4 regions of the Pseudarthrobacter sp. MM222 genome follow, and region 3 is predicted to be linked to each of the others. Evidence: riboswitches for the same ligand, from Rfam matches in the RefSeq annotation. Region 3 holds a riboswitch; each other region holds the start of a gene.
What was found. Region 3 has a riboswitch for thiamine pyrophosphate ahead of thiC (phosphomethylpyrimidine synthase ThiC). Riboswitches for the same ligand answer to the same signal wherever they lie in the genome.
Positions count from the first base shown of each region.

Region 1 (4,104 bases), 120 kb from region 3:
AGACCGATTTGGAAGAGTCCGCCGAGGACGCAGACGAAGGCACCGAGGCCACCCTTGAGGACGGTGTGACCTCGCGCCGTCGCCGCCGCCGCCGCCGTGGCGACCAGGACCTCGAGCTCACCGGCGGGGGAGACGACGATCCGCCCAACACGGTGACCCGGGTCCGTGCTCCGCGGGCGATCAGCGAAGCGCCGGTTAACAACCGCGTCACCTCCGTGAAGGGCTCCACCCGGCTCGAGGCCAAGAAGCAGCGCCGCCGCGAATCCCGCGACACCGGCCGCCGCCGCACCGTCATCACCGAGGCCGAGTTCCTGGCGCGCCGTGAGTCCGTGGACCGCCAGATGATCGTCCGCCAGCGCGACGACAGAATCCAGATCGGCGTCCTCGAAGACGGGGTCCTGGCCGAGCACTTCGTATCCAAGACCCAGCAGGATTCCCTGATCGGCAACGTCTACCTGGGCAAGGTCCAGAACGTGCTGCCGTCCATGGAAGCCGCCTTCGTGGACATCGGGCGCGGCCGCAACGCTGTGCTCTACGCCGGTGAAGTCAACTGGGAAGCCGTCAACCTTGAGGGCAAGCAGCGCCGGATCGAGAACGCGTTGAAGTCCGGCGACTCCGTGCTGGTCCAGGTCACCAAGGACCCGGTCGGCCACAAGGGCGCCCGCCTCACCAGCCAGATCTCCCTGCCCGGCCGCTACCTGGTGTACGTGCCCGGTGGATCCATGACCGGCATCTCCCGCAAGCTGCCCGACGTCGAACGCAACCGCCTCAAGCGGATCCTCAAGGACCGCCTGCCGGAAAACGCCGGTGTGATTGTCCGCACCGCGGCCGAGGGCGCGTCCGAGGAAGAGCTGACCCACGACATCAACCGGCTCCGCGCGCAGTGGGAAGGCATCGAGAGCCAGTCGACGTCGACCAAGATCCTGGCCCCCGAGCTGCTCTACGGCGAACCTGACCTGACCATCAAGGTGGTCCGCGACGTCTTCAACGAGGACTTCTCCAAGCTGATCGTCTCCGGCGAGGAAGCCTGGGACACCATCGAGGCCTACGTCACCTACGTGGCTCCGGACCTTGTTGGCCGGCTCGAGAAGTGGACCAAGGACACGGACATCTTCGCGGCCTGGCGGATCGACGAGCAGATCCACAAGGCACTGGACCGCAAGGTTTTCCTGCCGTCCGGCGGATCCCTGGTGATCGACCGCACCGAAGCCATGACCGTGGTGGACGTCAACACCGGCAAATTCACCGGCAGCGGCGGCAACCTCGAGGAAACCGTCACCAAGAACAACCTGGAAGCGGCCGAGGAAGTCGTCCGGCAGCTCCGGCTCCGCGACATCGGCGGCATCATCGTGATCGACTTCATCGACATGGTGCTGGAGTCAAACCGCGACCTCGTGCTGCGCCGCATGGTGGAGTGCCTCGGCCGTGACCGGACCAAGCACCAGGTGGCCGAAGTGACCTCGCTCGGGCTGGTACAGATGACCCGCAAGCGGATGGGTACCGGGCTGCTGGAAGTCTTTGGCGAGCAGTGCGAAACCTGCGCCGGCCGCGGCATCGTCACGCACGACGAGCCCGTGGAGCACCGCCGCGCCAACGTCGTCGCCGCGGAACACCACGTCCCGCGGACCGAGAACCAGCCCGCTGCCCGCACGGAGCGCAAGGGCCGCCGCCGCGGCAAGGGAGCTCAGGGCGGGCCGGAGTCCGCTCCGTCGGCACCGGCAGCCCTCCACCCCGAGCCCACCGAGGCCGAGCGCCACGCCAAGGCGGAGGCCACCCGGGCTGCCCTGGCGAACATCGCCGCCGCCGCGCACGCTGCCCACCTGCACGAGGGGGAAGCGGCAACCGCGCACGACGCCGGCACCCGCCAGGCGGAGACCCGCCAGGCCGTCGTCGAGACGGCCCGGCAGCTGGCCGCCACTGAGGAAGCAGCCGGACGTCCCGCTGCTGTGCTGACCTTCGGCGGCGAGCAGGTGGTGCTGCCGTACGTCGAGCACGCCGACGAGGGGACCGCACCCGCACTGACCCTTGACCTGCTGACGGAGGCTTTCGCCCACCTTGGCGACGCCGAGGAGAGCAAGCCCGCCGCCGGGCAGGTGTCCACGAGCTCGGCGCCGGCCGAGGCGCAGGCTCAGGCATCGGAGCCAGCGCAGGCTCAGGCGCCGGCGAGGGCCGACGTCGAAACTGGTACCTCCCGGGGCCGCCGCGTGCGCCGCAACCGGAGCGCCAGCCGCGCCCAGGGTGCAGCCAACGAGACGTCCATTGAACACCGCGAGGCAGCCGAGCAGCGTGCCGCAACGGCCGCGGCCGGAGCCGTGCACGAGGCAAAGGCGCCCTCCCCGGACCAGGCAGCGGCAAAGCCGGCCGCGTCGAACGAACCGATCATCCTCGGTGTCGGCGTGCCGGCGTCGGAGCTGTAGCCCCGGAGCCCCACCAAAATAATCCAGTATGGCCGCGGGTGCGGTCCGGACCCGGCGTAGCAATTCGCCGAGGTTCGGGCCGCACCCGCCGTCCGTTAAGCAGTGCGGCTAGGCTGGAGCACTGACACGGGGTGCCGCGCAACGAGCCGGCTGAGATCCAGACCCGTTGAACCTGTCCGGTTAGCACCGGCGAAGGGATGTCTCTCGTGGCAACAGCTGTCCTTCCATCCGCATTTCTGCCCCCCGCTCCGCGCACCGCCCCGCCACGGATTCCCCGGGTGCTGGCCATCGCCGGTTCCGACCCGTCCGGCGGCGCGGGCATCCAGGCGGACCTGAAAAGCATTGCCGCCCATGGCGGGTACGGCATGGCCGCGATCACCGCCCTCACGGCCCAGAACACCCGCGGCGTCCAGGCCGTCCATGTTCCACCGGCCGCCTTCCTGACGGCCCAGCTGGACGCCGTGAGCGCGGACATCGGCATCGACGCCGTCAAAATCGGCATGCTCGGCGACGCCTCCGTGATCGATGCCGTCCGACGCTGGCTGGAGCAGGCCCGTCCCGGCATCGTCGTCCTGGACCCCGTCATGGTGGCCACCAGCGGGGACCGGCTGCTCGCCGAGACAGCCGAGGCCGCCCTGCACGCGCTTCTTCCCCTCGCGGACCTCGTCACGCCCAACCTCGCGGAACTCGCCCTGCTGCTCCGGGAGCCGGTCGCGGCCGACTGGGCCGAGGCCCTGGCTCAGGGCAAACGGCTCGCCGCCCAGACCGGCACCACGGTCCTGGTGAAGGGCGGTCATCTCGACGGCGGCGCCGGCAGCGAATCCGGCGCGGGCAGTGAGGCCGGCGCGGGCAGTGAGGCCGGCGGCGGCTGCCCGGATGCGCTCGTCAACACCGGGGGATTGCTGGGCCAGGAGACAGTCGTGGTGCAGGGCCGACGCGTTCCCACAAGCAACAGCCACGGCACCGGATGCTCGCTGTCCTCGGCGCTGGCAACAGTGCAGGCCCGCGTGGGGGACTGGGAAGCCGCGCTGCGCGAGGTCAAGCCCTGGCTCGAAGGTGCGCTGCGCGACTCGGAGCACCTGGATGTCGGCACCGGCAACGGCCCGGTGCACCATTTCCACCACGTCCAGCACCTGACCGCGGGCCACCGCCTCGATCAGGGTCCCGCGGACACCCGGGTTCCGGCCAAGGGCGAGTTCGTCGCTGCCCTCGGGGCGGGCGCGGCGCAGGACCTCGACGAGATCTACGGCCTGGACTTCATTCGGGGGCTGGCGGACGGCACGCTCCCCGAGCGGGAGTTCGCCTACTATCTGGCCCAGGACGCCCTCTACCTCAATGGCTACTCGCGGGTGCTGGCGCGGGCGGCCGCACTCGCACCCTCCGAAGCCGAACAGCTCTTCTGGGCCCGCTCCGCGCAGCAGTGCCTGGAAGTCGAATCCGAGCTGCACCGGAGCTGGCTCAGCACCCGGACCGTGGAGGGAACTCTCGGCCCGGTGACGAAGTCCTATGTGGACCACCTGCTGGCGTCCTCCGTCGCCGGCAGCTACGGGGTGCTGGTCGCGGCCGCCCTGCCGTGCTTCTGGCTCTACGCCGAGGTCGGCGCGGAACTCCACGGGAAGTTTCTGGCGGCCGGCGCCGCCGCAGCGCACCCCTACGCCGACTGGCTGCGGACCTATGCCGACGAGGA
Region 1 covers NZ_OX352321.1:2,597,314-2,601,417, reverse strand. The annotation lists gene OM977_RS11840 (Rne/Rng family ribonuclease) at 1-2,417, shown strand, start outside; TPP riboswitch at 2,535-2,632, shown strand; gene OM977_RS11835 (bifunctional hydroxymethylpyrimidine kinase/phosphomethylpyrimidine kinase) at 2,615-4,104, shown strand, end outside.
Region 1: it holds a riboswitch for thiamine pyrophosphate, as region 3 does, so the genes downstream of both, OM977_RS11835 (bifunctional hydroxymethylpyrimidine kinase/phosphomethylpyrimidine kinase) here and thiC (phosphomethylpyrimidine synthase ThiC) in region 3, are expected to answer to the same signal.

Region 2 (4,104 bases), 400 kb from region 3:
GGTCGATCAGCCGGCGCAGGGGTGCGGTGGAGTGGGCATACGCCGCGCCGATGGCGGACTGGGTAGCGGCCTCCGGAACGCTTCCGTCGAAGGGCGTGTAGCCGGCGCCGCGGAACAGCATGCCGGCCGAGTGCACGATCGCCAGCTGCGGCGGATCTGTCGGGTCCAGGGTGCGCAGGTATTCGCCATAGCTCATCTCCCCGTCCCAGGGCTTGCCGAGGGCTCGGGTCTGGCGGTGAAAGTGCGCCAGCGAGTTCTCGTCCGGGGCGGGCATGGTGCGCAGGATGCCGACCTTGCCTGCGAGCATGATCCCGGCAGCGGCCATCCCGGTCATGAGCGAAATCTGGGCATTCCAGTCCTCCACCGGCAGCGGCGGGGCGGCGACGATCCGGTAGCCGCCGTCGGGCAGCTGTTCGATCTCCTGTTCCGGCATGTTCAGGCTGGCGCCGCCGCGGAGCCGCTCCAGCTCCACGCGCTTGATTCCGACTTCCTTGAGCAGCTGCAGCACGGGCCCCGCGGTACCGGCGTCGAGCTGCGCCTGGACACCCGGATAGCTGAGTTTGGCCCGGCTGCGGACCCGGGCCCGGCGCACCAGCACCGAGGAGACCTCGGCGTCGGCGTCGAGCTCGAATTCCCAGACGAAAGCGGCGCAAAGCTGACCGGCGAGCAGGCTGCCGGCCTCCTCACTGATGACCTCCGGATGCAGCGGAATCCGGCCGTCCGGGGTGTAGAAGGTCTGGCCGCGTCGGCGGGTTTCGGCGTCGAGCACTCCGCCGGGGGACACGAAGGAGGGGACGTCCGCGATGGCGTAATGCAGTTGGTAGCCCGTGCCGGCGCGGGAAATGTGGAGAGCCTGGTCAAGGTCCGTGGAGGACTCCGGATCGATGGTCACGAAGTCGATATGGGTGAAATCAAGCTCCGGCAGTTCGTGCCCGGCCACGGCTTCCTTGGCTTCGCGCAGGACGTCCTCCGGGAACGGTCCGGGCAGCTCCAGCGTGGTGCGCAGCGCGTGCAGCGCCAGGGCAAGTTGGTTCTCCTGCCGGTGGATGCTGGGGGTCAGGCGATGATGGGACACGAAAATCAGGTTAGCCCGAATTGCGCCATTAGTCTTGGATCATGAGCACATCGCCGGCTGATCCTGCCCGTTACAACAGCTTTCTGATGGATCTGCTCGGCGTGATGGCCTACGGGGAGCTGTCAGCCTTCGAACGGCTCTCCTCCGATGCCCGTTATTCGCCCTCGCTGCACGATCGCGCCGTGCTGGGCAGGATCGCCGTGATCGAGTTCCAGCACTATGAACTGGTGAGCGCCCGGCTTGATGAAATGGGCCTGGACCCGGAGGTGGCCATGCTGCCCTTCCAGCCTTCCGTGGACCACTTCCACGAGCGCACCCGCCCGGCCGACTGGTTCGAGTCCCTCATGAAGGCGTACGTGATCGACACGGTCTCCGCGGATTTTTACCGCGCGGTGGCTCTGCACGTGGACGCCTCCACCCGCCTCCTGGTGGAACGGATCCAGGCCGATGAAGCGGCCACCGCGGTGCTGCGGGACCGGCTCAAGACGGCCCTTGCCGACGACCCGCGGCTGGCTTCCCGGCTGGCGCTGTGGGCGAGGCGGCTGCTGGGGGAGGCCCTGACGCAGGCCCGGCGGGTCAGCTTCGAGCACGCGTTCCTCGGCGGTCTGATCGGTGCGGACGAGGAGCGGTCCCGGGAAATGGTCCGGGAACTGACGGTGCAACTCGCCGCCAATCACTCGCAGCGGATGACGCAGCTGGGGCTGGCCGGCTAGCTTGCCGGGGCGGCCGCCGCTGCCGTCAGGCTTCCGCGGCGTCGAGGGCGGCCAGCAGGTCGCGGGCGGCGCCGGCGGGATCCTCAGCCTCGGTGATGGCCCGGACCACCACGATCCGGCGGGCACCGGCTTCCACCACCTGCTCCACGTTCCCCAGGTCGATGCCGCCGATCGCGAACCAGGGCACCACACCGTCCACCCTGCCGACGTCGGCAGCCTCGGCCCGGCGGATCGCTTCGGCGGCATACCGCACCAGCTCCAGCCCGACGGCGGCTCGGCCCGGCTTGGTGGGCGTGGCCCAGACGGGTCCCACGCAGAAGTAGTCGAGGCCGCTGCGGCCAGGCGATGCGAGGATCGCCGCGTCCACCTGGTCCGGGCTGTGCGTGGACAGCCCCACCACGGCATCCTTGCCGAGGAAGTGCCTGGCGGCCGCGAGCGGGATGTCCTTCTGGCCGACATGGAACACGGGCGCGCCCGACAGTGCGGCCAGATCCGCACGGTCGTTGACCGCCCAGAGCCGTCCGTGCCGGTGGGCCGACTGGTGCAGGATCTCGAGCAGCTCGAGTTCCTCGGCCGCCTCGAGGGACTTATCGCGCAGCTGGATGATGTCGACGCCGCCGGCAAAGGCGGCATCCACGAAGGCCTCAAAGTCGCCGCGGTCCCTGCGGGCATCGGTGCACAGGTACAGGCGGGCGGTGGTGTGGACGTCATCGCGGCTCATACCCCAAGCCTAGTTCCTCTAAACTGGGCCATACCGCGGGAGCCCGCTGCAAGGTCATGCGCCACTTGGCGTTTTCGGCCCTGCAGGGCTGAGAGGGCATCAGAGCCGACCGCTTGACCTGATCCGGTTAGTACCGGCGTAGGGAAGGAATCCGCCATGGGCACTCCAGCCGGTTTGAGGGATGCGCCCGCCGCGGCGCCGCATGACGGTCCCGCCGGGCAATATTACGACGTGGCCGTGATCGGCGGCGGCGTCGTCGGGCACGGTATCGCGTGGGAGGTGCGTCGCTCGGGCCGGACCGTGGCCCTGATCGACGACGCCCCCGGCACCGGCGCCAGCTGGGCTGCGGCCGGCATGCTGGCCCCGGTGAGTGAACTCCACTACCAGGAGGAGGACCTGCTGGAGCTGATGCTCGAGTCCTCCCGGTTGTGGCCCGACTTCGCGGCGCGGCTCCAGCCCGCAGCCGCGGAACCCACTGACAGCGGCGGTAACGGAGCAGCCACCGGGACCGGTTACCTCACGACGCCGACCCTCGCGGTGGGCGCCGATGCGGCCGACCGCCGGGCGCTCGCGGACCTCCGGAACGTGCAGCAGGCCTGCGGACTCTCGGTGGAGCCCCTTACCGTCCGCGAGGCCCGCCGACGCGAGCCACTGCTGAGCCCGGGCATTTCCTGCGCCTTCGACATTCCCGCCGACCACCAGGTGGACCCCCGGCTCCTGCTTGCCCGGATCGCGGCGCTGCTGGCAGCGGACAGCGGGAGCCATGCCGTGCAGCGCCGCGCCGCAGGGCTGCTCTGGCAGGACGGACGTGTCGCCGGCGTCAGGCTGGCCGGCGGAGCGCAAGTCCGCGCGGGGGAGACCATCGTGGCCAACGGTCTTGGCGCCGCCGGGCTCGGCGGGCTCCCGCCCGGACTTAGCCTGCCGCTGCGGCCGGTCCACGGCGACATCCTCCGGCTCCGGGTACCGGCCCGGCTGCGGCCGCTGCTGGGCTCCACCGTGCGGGGCCTGGTCCGCGGCGTGCCGGTCTACATCGTCCCGCGCCGGGACGGCACCGTGGTGATAGGAGCCACCCAGCGCGAAGACGCCCTCGCGGAACCGGCGGAATCCGGGGTGGGCGCGGTCTCCGCCGGAGGCGTGTACCAGCTGCTGCGGGATGCCCAGCAGCTGCTGCCCGCCGTCGCCGAACTGGAACTGCTGGAGGCCACCGCCCGGGCCCGGCCCGCGACGCCGGACAACGCCCCGCTGCTGGGCCGCGTTGCCGACCGGGCTGCCGGCCGCCCGGGCGACGTCGCGGGAATCATCGTCGCTACCGGATTCTTCCGGCACGGCATCCTTCTGACTCCCGTGGCCGCGCAGATCTGCCGGCAGCTGCTGGAGGGCACGGCGGACCCCCGCTGGAGCCGGTTCCGGCCGGACAGGTTCTCCGCCGGCGCTCCCGACCCAAGTCCCCAGCACCCAAGCCCCCACCCAGAGCGCAGCGAGGAAGCACTATGAAGATCAGACTCAACGGCACGGAGCACGCAGTCCCCGACGGCGCCTCCGTCAGCACCCTTGTCAGCCAGATCACCGGGCGGACGCTCGCCCCGAACGGGCAG
Region 2 covers NZ_OX352321.1:3,116,573-3,120,676, reverse strand. The annotation lists gene OM977_RS14190 (RNB domain-containing ribonuclease) at 1-1,075, opposite strand, end outside; gene OM977_RS14185 (ferritin-like domain-containing protein) at 1,117-1,788, shown strand; gene thiE (thiamine phosphate synthase) at 1,814-2,509, opposite strand; TPP riboswitch at 2,535-2,672, shown strand; gene thiO (glycine oxidase ThiO) at 2,666-4,003, shown strand; gene thiS (sulfur carrier protein ThiS) at 4,000-4,104, shown strand, end outside.
Region 2: it holds a riboswitch for thiamine pyrophosphate, as region 3 does, so the genes downstream of both, thiO (glycine oxidase ThiO) here and thiC (phosphomethylpyrimidine synthase ThiC) in region 3, are expected to answer to the same signal.

Region 3 (4,104 bases):
CTTCGGCGGCCCAGCTGCCGGCCACATCCTCGAGGACGTCCGCTTCGCCCTCGGTCTCATAGCTGAGCAGATCCGCAAGTGCCCTGACCATGGCGGGCGGGACGCCGAGCAGGGAGTCGCTGGCCACGTCCACCATGGCAAGCTCGTAATCGGCACCGGCGGAGTGCACGGCCGTCCCGGCCAGGTCGCCGAGGCGCTCGACTTCGAAGTCGCTGATGTCCTGGATCCGGAGCGCCCCGGGAGCCACGGCTCCCCCGCCCTCAAGTGCAGCCGCGCGCTTAAGGGCTTGATCGTGGGTGGAGACAAAGATTTCGGTGAATCCCATGGGTCATCCTTAGGGCTCGGCGCTGACGGCGCGGCGGAAAGTCTGGTTTCAGCCTAGCCCAGCCGGGCAGCGCCGGCGGCGCCCCGGACCGCCGTGCGCCCTCAGCGCACTGCCACGCGGATCCGGTTGCGCCACGGGTCTTCGAAGCGCAGTTCGGCGCCCGTGTGGTGGGACTGGACACCGGCGGTTTTCAGGCGGTCGGCCAGGGCTCCGACGTCGTCGCCCGAGGGCACTTCGATCAGCACCTCCCCGAGTCCCAGCGTGTCGCGGCGGGGGCCGGCGCCGCGGCTGTTCCACACGTTCATGGCCATGTGGTGGTGGTAGCCGCCGGCTGCGACGAAGAGTGCCTGGCCGTGCCAGCCTGCGGTCTTTTCGAAGCCGAGGGTCCCGACGTAGAACTCCTGCGCGGACTGCACATCCCCCACCTGCAGGTGGACGTGCCCGACGCCGGCCTCCGCCTCACGCTGCGCGGTGACGGATTCTTCGTTGAGGAACTTTTCGAGGTAGCGCTGCGGCGGGAGGGCCAGGCTGTCCATCACAACATTCTTCCCCTCCCAGGACCACGCTTCGCGGGGACGGTCCCAGTACAGCTCAATGCCGTTGCCCTCGGGGTCGTTGAAGTAGAAGGCCTCGCTGACGAGGTGGTCCGCGCTGCCGGTAAAGGACTGCGGCTCATACTGGGCCGCGCTGGCGACGGTGGCGGCCAGGGACGGCTGGTCATCGAACAGCAGTGCGGTGTGGAAGAGGCCGGCCTCTCCGCGGGATGGGACAGCGAGCCCGGGCGCCGGGGCGAGGTGGACCAACGGCTTCTGCCGCCGGCCGAGGTAGAGCCCGCCGTCCTGCTCGGCCACGATGTCGAGGCCGAGGGCACGCTGGTAGTAGTCCGTCATGAGCTTCATGTCGCCGACTTTGAGCATCACGGTGCCCATAGTGAGTTCGGCGGGAAGAAGGTCCTGCGTGCTGGCTTCTGCAGTCATTTGATCGCTCCGGTGCTTCGGGGGCCACCGACCTTCGATGGCCTTACATAGAACTAAATTACTTGAAGCTTCAATTTATTCCTAATGCGGAGCTGATTCCCCGCCACGTTCCCTGCGGATCACTTCACCCCGCAACACGATGTGGCTGAGCTGCCGCAGCGTGCCGAGGTTCGTCCGTGGATCCTCGGCGCAGACAAGGACGTCCGCGCTGGCCCCCTCGCTGATCGCGTCCGCGCCCAGCCAAGCGCGGGCGGCCCAGGCGCCGGCGTCGAGGGCTGCCCGGGCCGGAAGCCCGGCGGAGTGCAGCGCCTGGATTTCGTCGGCGATCCGCCCGTGCTTGATGACGCTGCCCGCATCGGTTCCGGCGTAGATGCCCACGCCGGCCTCGTAGGCTTCCAGAACGCGCTCGGCGCGGCGTTCCCAGAGCGAGCGCATGTGGGCCGCGTAGCGGGGGTATTTTGCCTCCGCCTGCGCGGCGATGTCGGGGAAGGTTGCGATGTTGATCAGGGTGGGCACGATCGGAATGTCCTGCTCGACGAAACGCGGCAGGTGCCGTGGAAGCAGGCCGGTGGCGTGCTCAATGCAGTCGATCCCGGCGTCGAGCATGCTGTCCAGGGTGTCTTCGGCGAAGCAGTGCGCCGTGACCCGGGCGCCCTCGTCGTGGGCGGCCTGCACGGCGTCCTTGAGCACGGGGGCCGGAAAGCTGGGGGTGAGGTCGCCGGCGTCGCGGTCGATCCAGTCCCCCACGAGCTTGACCCAGCCGTCACCGGCCCGGGCCTGCTTGCGCACCGCCTCGACCAGATCCTCCGGGGCCACTTCGACGGCGAAGCCCCGAAGGTAGCGCCGCGCCCTGGCGATGTGCCGGCCCGAGCGGATGATGCGCGGCATGTCGGCGCGGCGCTGCAGCCACCGGGTGTCGTGCACGGCGCCGGCGTCCCGCACGAGCAACGTTCCGGCGTCGCGGTCGGTGCGCGCCTGCGCCTCCGCCACCGAGCCGGGGACGTCGCCGCCGGGGCCGAGGCCGATATGGCAGTGCGCATCGACCAGTCCGGGGATGACCCAGCCGTCCAGCACGAGGTCCGGCGCCGCGGCCGGACGGTGGAAGGTCAGGAGCCCGTCGACGGACCAGAGGCCCCGGTGTTCCGTGTCCCGTCCGGTGAGGACGGGGCCGCCGAACTCGATGATGCTGCTCATCCATACAGCCTAATCCGCGACGCCATCGGGCCGCGCCGGAGAAGCCTGTCCCGCCCGATGACGCATATGACACAGCCCGCCCCGAGGCCTGTGGTAGCTTCGTCTACGACCACACGGGTGCCCCTGCAGGGGCTGAGATCGGGCTGACGCAGCCTGCGACCGTTGAACCTGTCCGGGTAATGCCGGCGAAGGAAGTGAGTATTTTCGTGAATACCCAGTTGACACAGCACAGCCCTGTCCAGATCCAGCCCGCAGGCCCCACCCAATCGCTGAAGGCCCACTCCCTGGCGTTCGCCACGGACGCAGAACACGGCATCCGCGTTCCGGTGACCGAGATCGCCCTGGCGGACTCCCCCGGCGGTGCAAGTAACGCGCCGTTCCGGATCTACCGGACCGCCGGCCCGGGAAGCGATCCGGTGCGGGGCCTGGAACCATTCCGGGCGCCCTGGATCGAGGCCCGGGCGGACACCGAACCCTATGCCGGCCGGCGAAGGGACCTGCTCGACGACGGCAAATCCGCGGTGCGCCGGGGCGCGGCGTCGGCCGAGTGGCGGGGGCTCCGCCCGGTACCGCGCCGCGCCGTCGACGGCCGGACGGTGACGCAGATGCGTTACGCCCGGGACGGGGTGATTACCCAGGAGATGCGGTTCGTGGCGCTGCGCGAGAACTGCGACGTCGAGCTGGTCCGCAGCGAAGTGGCCGCGGGCCGCGCCATCATCCCCAGCAACGTCAACCATCCCGAATCCGAGCCGATGATCATCGGCAAGGCCTTCCTGGTGAAGATCAACGCCAACATCGGAAACTCCGCCGTGACCAGTTCCATCGCGGAGGAAGTCGACAAGCTGCAGTGGGCGACGCAATGGGGCGCGGATACCGTCATGGATCTCTCCACCGGCGACGACATCCACACCACCCGGGAATGGCTCATCCGCAACTCCCCCGTGCCCATCGGCACGGTGCCCATCTACCAGGCGCTGGAAAAGGTCAACGGGGAGGCCAACGCCCTCACCTGGGAGATCTTCCGGGACACCGTGATCGAACAGTGCGAGCAGGGTGTGGACTACATGACCATCCACGCGGGGGTGCTGCTGCGCTATGTGCCGCTGACGGCCAACCGGGTCACCGGCATCGTGTCCCGCGGCGGCGCGATCATGGCCGGGTGGTGCCTGGCGCACCACCAGGAAAACTTTCTCTACACGCACTTCGATGAGCTGTGCGAGATCTTCGCCCGCTACGACGTCGCCTTTTCCCTCGGTGACGGGCTGCGGCCCGGCGCGACGGCGGATGCCAACGATGCGGCGCAGTTCGCCGAGCTGGACACCCTGGCCGAGTTGACGCAGCGGGCGTGGGAGTTCGATGTGCAGGTCATGGTGGAGGGCCCGGGGCATGTGCCGTTCCACCTCGTCCGGGAAAACGTGGAGCGCCAGCAGGAACTCTGCAAGGGCGCTCCGTTCTATACGCTTGGGCCGCTGGTCACCGATATTGCTCCCGGCTATGACCACATCACCTCGGCGATCGGCGCCACCGAGATTGCCCGCTACGGAACCGCGATGCTCTGCTATGTCACCCCCAAGGAACACCTCGGACTGCCCAACAAGGACGACGTGA
Region 3 covers NZ_OX352321.1:2,715,737-2,719,840, forward strand. The annotation lists gene OM977_RS12440 (hypothetical protein) at 1-325, opposite strand, end outside; gene OM977_RS12445 (VOC family protein) at 427-1,302, opposite strand; gene OM977_RS12450 (amidohydrolase family protein) at 1,384-2,496, opposite strand; TPP riboswitch at 2,600-2,707, shown strand; gene thiC (phosphomethylpyrimidine synthase ThiC) at 2,703-4,104, shown strand, end outside.

Region 4 (4,104 bases), 1.3 Mb from region 3:
TCGAACGCCGGGGCGGAAGTTCCTCCATGGACCGCGTCGCGGGCCTGGCCAAGCTCTCCCCGGTGCTGGCCGTGCTGTTCTTCATTCCGGCTATGAATCTGGCGGGGATTCCCCCGTTCTCCGGCTTCCTCGGCAAGCTCGGGCTGCTGCAGGCCGGTGTCCAGCTGGGTACCCCGCTGGCCTACGCCCTGGTGATCGGGGGAGTGCTGACCAGCTTGCTGACACTGCTGGCGATCGCAAGGGTTTGGAACCGTGCCTTCTGGCGGAAGCCCGAGGACGCCGAATATCCCGACCCGGTACTGCTGGCCTCCCCCGAGGACTCGGCCACCGGCGACCGGGGCGGCAAGACCAACGTCACCCTGCTGCCGCGGACCATGGTGGGCTCCACCCTGGGGCTGGTGGTCTTCGGCGTGGCGCTGACCGTGTTCGCCGGTCCGCTGTTCCGGGTGGCGGACCAGTCCGCCGAGGAGATGCTGGACCGCACCGGCTACATCCACGCGGTCCTCGGCGGGGACGCCCCGGTTCCGCCCCTGGCCCAACCCGCGCCGCAGCCCGACCAGGCGCAACCGGCTTTGCAAGGCGGCCAGAAATGAGCCGGAAACGGATTTCCCTGCGCCAGGAGCTTCCGCTGCTGGTCTGGCTGGTGATCGTCTGGGGTGCCCTCTGGCAGGATTTCAGTCCCGGCAACCTGCTGTTCGGCGCCCTCATCGCAATCGTGGTGGCCAGGCTGTTTTATCTGCCGCCGGTGGAGCTGGGCGGGCGCTTCAACGTACTGCGCGCCGTTCCCTTTGCCCTGACCTTCCTGGCCAAGGTCGTGGCGGCGAGCTTCCAGGTGCTGTACCTGGCGGTGGCCAAGGGGCCGAAGGTGATCAGCGCCGTCGTCGCTGTCCCGCTGCGGAGCCATTCGGACCTGCTGGTGACCGCGACCGGGCACGTGCTCTCACTGATTCCGGGTTCGCTGGTGGTTGAGGTGGACAGGTCCACCTCAACGCTCTACGTCCACGGCGTCAACGTCCGCAACCCCGAGGACGCCGCCCGGCTGCGCAAGGAGGTCCGGGACACCGAGGCCGGGCTGATCCGGATCATGGGCACCAGGGATGAACTGTCCGCACTGAAGCAGGAGGTGGGCGCATGATGCAGCTCGTCCTGACCGTGACCGCCGTCGTGCTGTCCTTGGCCGCCGCCGGTGCGATCATCCGGATCGCGAGGGGCCCGTCGCTGCTGGACCGGGTGCTGGCCGCCGACGTGCTGCTGGCCATCGTGGGCGCGGCGCTGTGCATCGACATGGCGGTGAACCGGCACCTCAACAACCTCATGCTGCTCGTTGCAGTATCCATCATCGGGTTCATCGGTTCGGTCACCGTTGCCCGGTTCGTCGCCGACCGGCGGGAGCAAGCCCGTGAATCCTGAAGCATTCTCCGGCGACGCCGTGATCGACGCCGTCTCGGCGGTGTTCATGGTGGTGGGCGCCCTGATGTCGCTCGGCGCGGCCATCGGCCTGCTGCGGTTCCCCGACCTCATGAGCAGGATGCATGCGGCGACGAAGCCGCAGGTACTGGGGCTGTTCCTGCTGCTTTGCGCGGTGGGGCTTCAGATGCGCACCTGGTGGGTCTGGCCCGTCCTGGTGGTCGCCTGGATCTTCCAGCTGCTCACCGTTCCGGTGTCCGCGCACATGGTGGGGCGGGCCGGGTACCGCACCAAGCACCTCCACCGGGAGCTGCTCAGCGCAGATGAGCTTGAGGCCGTGGTGCAGCAGGCGGCGGGCGCGAGCGGATTTTCGGACGACAGCGACGACGAGGCGAGCCGCCGCCGGTAACGGGCTCCGGCAGCGGCGCCGGTGACGGGTGCCGCCGGCGTCTGCCCGCGCTCCGGCCTAGACGATGTCCTGGGACTTGGCGAAACGGGTGATCGCGCGCTGGGTGCCGCGGTTGGCGAGGACCTGGATGATGGCGCTGACCGAGGCGGAGACCAGTGCGAAGGTCAGGGCCGAACGCAGGGTGGTGGGGATGTCGTCGTCGTGGCCCTTCGGCGGCTTGTTGCCGGTGGACTTCTCCCAGACGGTGTCGACGATCTTGGTACCGACAAACCCGGCGAGCAGGCTTATGCCGGTGCCGAGCAGCTTGATGAAGATGTTCATTCTTCGGACTCCTTCGGGGAGGGAACGGGGCTTCCCCTAGCCTAGCGTCCCGTCCCTGACGGGAGGACCGACGGTACGGGCCCGCTCCGGCGGAGCATCTCCGCCTGAGGGCCAGCGTGAATGTGACACCCGCCCAAAGGAAACCCCGCCGGGCGGGTGTAAACTGACACCGCCCACAAGGGTGATCTTAAATACGACAGGGGAGCGCCGCCGTCGGCAGCTGGAGGAATCCAGGGACCATCGGTGGGCGCTGAGAGTGCGGACAGCCGCAGACCCTCGAACCTGATCCGGTTAGTACCGGCGCAAGGGAGTCGAGTTCTCAGAATGCACGGCGGGGTGGCGGAAGCCGCGGCCGGCCGGTGCATTCTCCCCTCCTGTTCCTCAGGAGGACGACATGACTGATATTTCTGCCAAGCAGGGCCTGGCCCGGCGCAGCTACAACTGGCGCGTAGTGGACATTGTGGTGGCCGCCTTGATTGCGGTCGCCGGAGGCATCATCTTCTGGGCCTGGTCCCAGGGTGCCAACCTGATTTCCGCCCCGGTCAACGCGCTGTATCCGCCGCTGACGGGGCTCTACGCCGGCGGCTGGATGATTCCCGCCGTACTGGGCATGCTCATCATCCGCAAGCCGGGCGCGGCCCTCTTCTGCGAAACCGTAGCGGCCACCGGCGAGCTGATCATGGGGTCCCAGTACGGCACGACGGTGCTGATCTCCGGCGTCCTGCAGGGGCTCGGCGCGGAGCTCGTGTTCGCCGCCCTGGTCTACAAGAAGTTCAATCTGCCGGTGGCGTTGCTGGCCGGTGCCGGTGCGGGCCTCTTCTGCGGCCTCAATGACTCGTTCCTGCCGTGGGGCTGGAACATCGCTTACGCCGGCGGCGACAAACTCGCCTACATCATCTTCACCGCCGTCTCCGGTGCCGTGATCGCCGGCGGTCTGTCCTGGCTCGCCACCCGGGGACTGGCGAAGACCGGGGTACTGAGTTCCTTCGCCTCGCGCAAGGCCGCCACGGAGCCCGTGTTCTCCTGAAGACCGCACCGCTGACAGAATTCCCGACGACGGGCCACCGCGCATGAGCGCAACCAACTCCGTCCGCCCCGCCCAGGTCACGGCACGTGGCTGGGGCTGGCGGCACGCTGGAAGGTCCCGGCCCGCGGTCAACGGGCTGGACCTGGACATCAGCCCCGGGGAGCGGGTGCTGCTGCTGGGGCCCTCGGGCTCGGGCAAATCGACGCTGCTCCACGCCCTGGCGGGGGTCCTCGGCGACAACACCGCCGGCGACAATTCCGCCGGGGCCACCCCGGAGGATTCCGATGAGACCGGCACGCTGCTGATCGACGGCGCCTCACCGCGGGCGCAGCGGGGCCGGGCCGGGCTTGTCCAACAGGACCCGGAAACCCAGGTGGTGCTCTCCCGGCTTGGCGATGATGTCGCGTTCGGCGCGGAAAACCTGTCGGTGCCCGCGGCCGAGATCTGGGTCCGGGTGAGGGAAGCGCTCGACGACGTCGGACTGGGCCACCTGCCGCTGAACCATCCGACTTCGGCCCTGTCCGGCGGGCAGAAGCAGCGTTTGGCCCTCGCCGGGATCCTGGCCATGCGCCCGGGGCTGATCCTGCTGGACGAACCCACCGCCAACCTCGACCCGGCCGGCGTCCTGGAAGTACGGGACGCCGTGGGCCGGTGCCTGGACAAAACCGGGGCCACCCTCGTGGTCGTGGAGCACCGGGTCTCCGTGTGGAAAGACCTCGTGGACCGGATTGTGGTCCTCCAGCCCGGCAGCGCGACCGAACCGGCCGTGCTGATCGACGGTCCGCCGGACAGGGTCCTGGCGCAGGCACGGGACATGCTCACCGCCGCGGGCGTCTGGGTCCCCGGCTACGTACCGCAAACGCGGGCCCGTACGGCGCCGGCAGTCCCGGCGGGGGCCACGTCAACCGCCCCGCCCGGCGGACACCCGCCCGGCGGGCAC
Region 4 covers NZ_OX352321.1:4,023,150-4,027,253, reverse strand. The annotation lists gene OM977_RS18475 (Na+/H+ antiporter subunit D) at 1-593, shown strand, start outside; gene OM977_RS18470 (Na+/H+ antiporter subunit E) at 590-1,135, shown strand; gene OM977_RS18465 (monovalent cation/H+ antiporter complex subunit F) at 1,132-1,410, shown strand; gene mnhG (monovalent cation/H(+) antiporter subunit G) at 1,400-1,816, shown strand; gene OM977_RS18455 (DUF4235 domain-containing protein) at 1,874-2,137, opposite strand; TPP riboswitch at 2,326-2,464, shown strand; gene OM977_RS18450 (ECF transporter S component) at 2,532-3,164, shown strand; gene OM977_RS18445 (ABC transporter ATP-binding protein) at 3,208-4,104, shown strand, end outside.
Region 4: it holds a riboswitch for thiamine pyrophosphate, as region 3 does, so the genes downstream of both, OM977_RS18450 (ECF transporter S component) here and thiC (phosphomethylpyrimidine synthase ThiC) in region 3, are expected to answer to the same signal.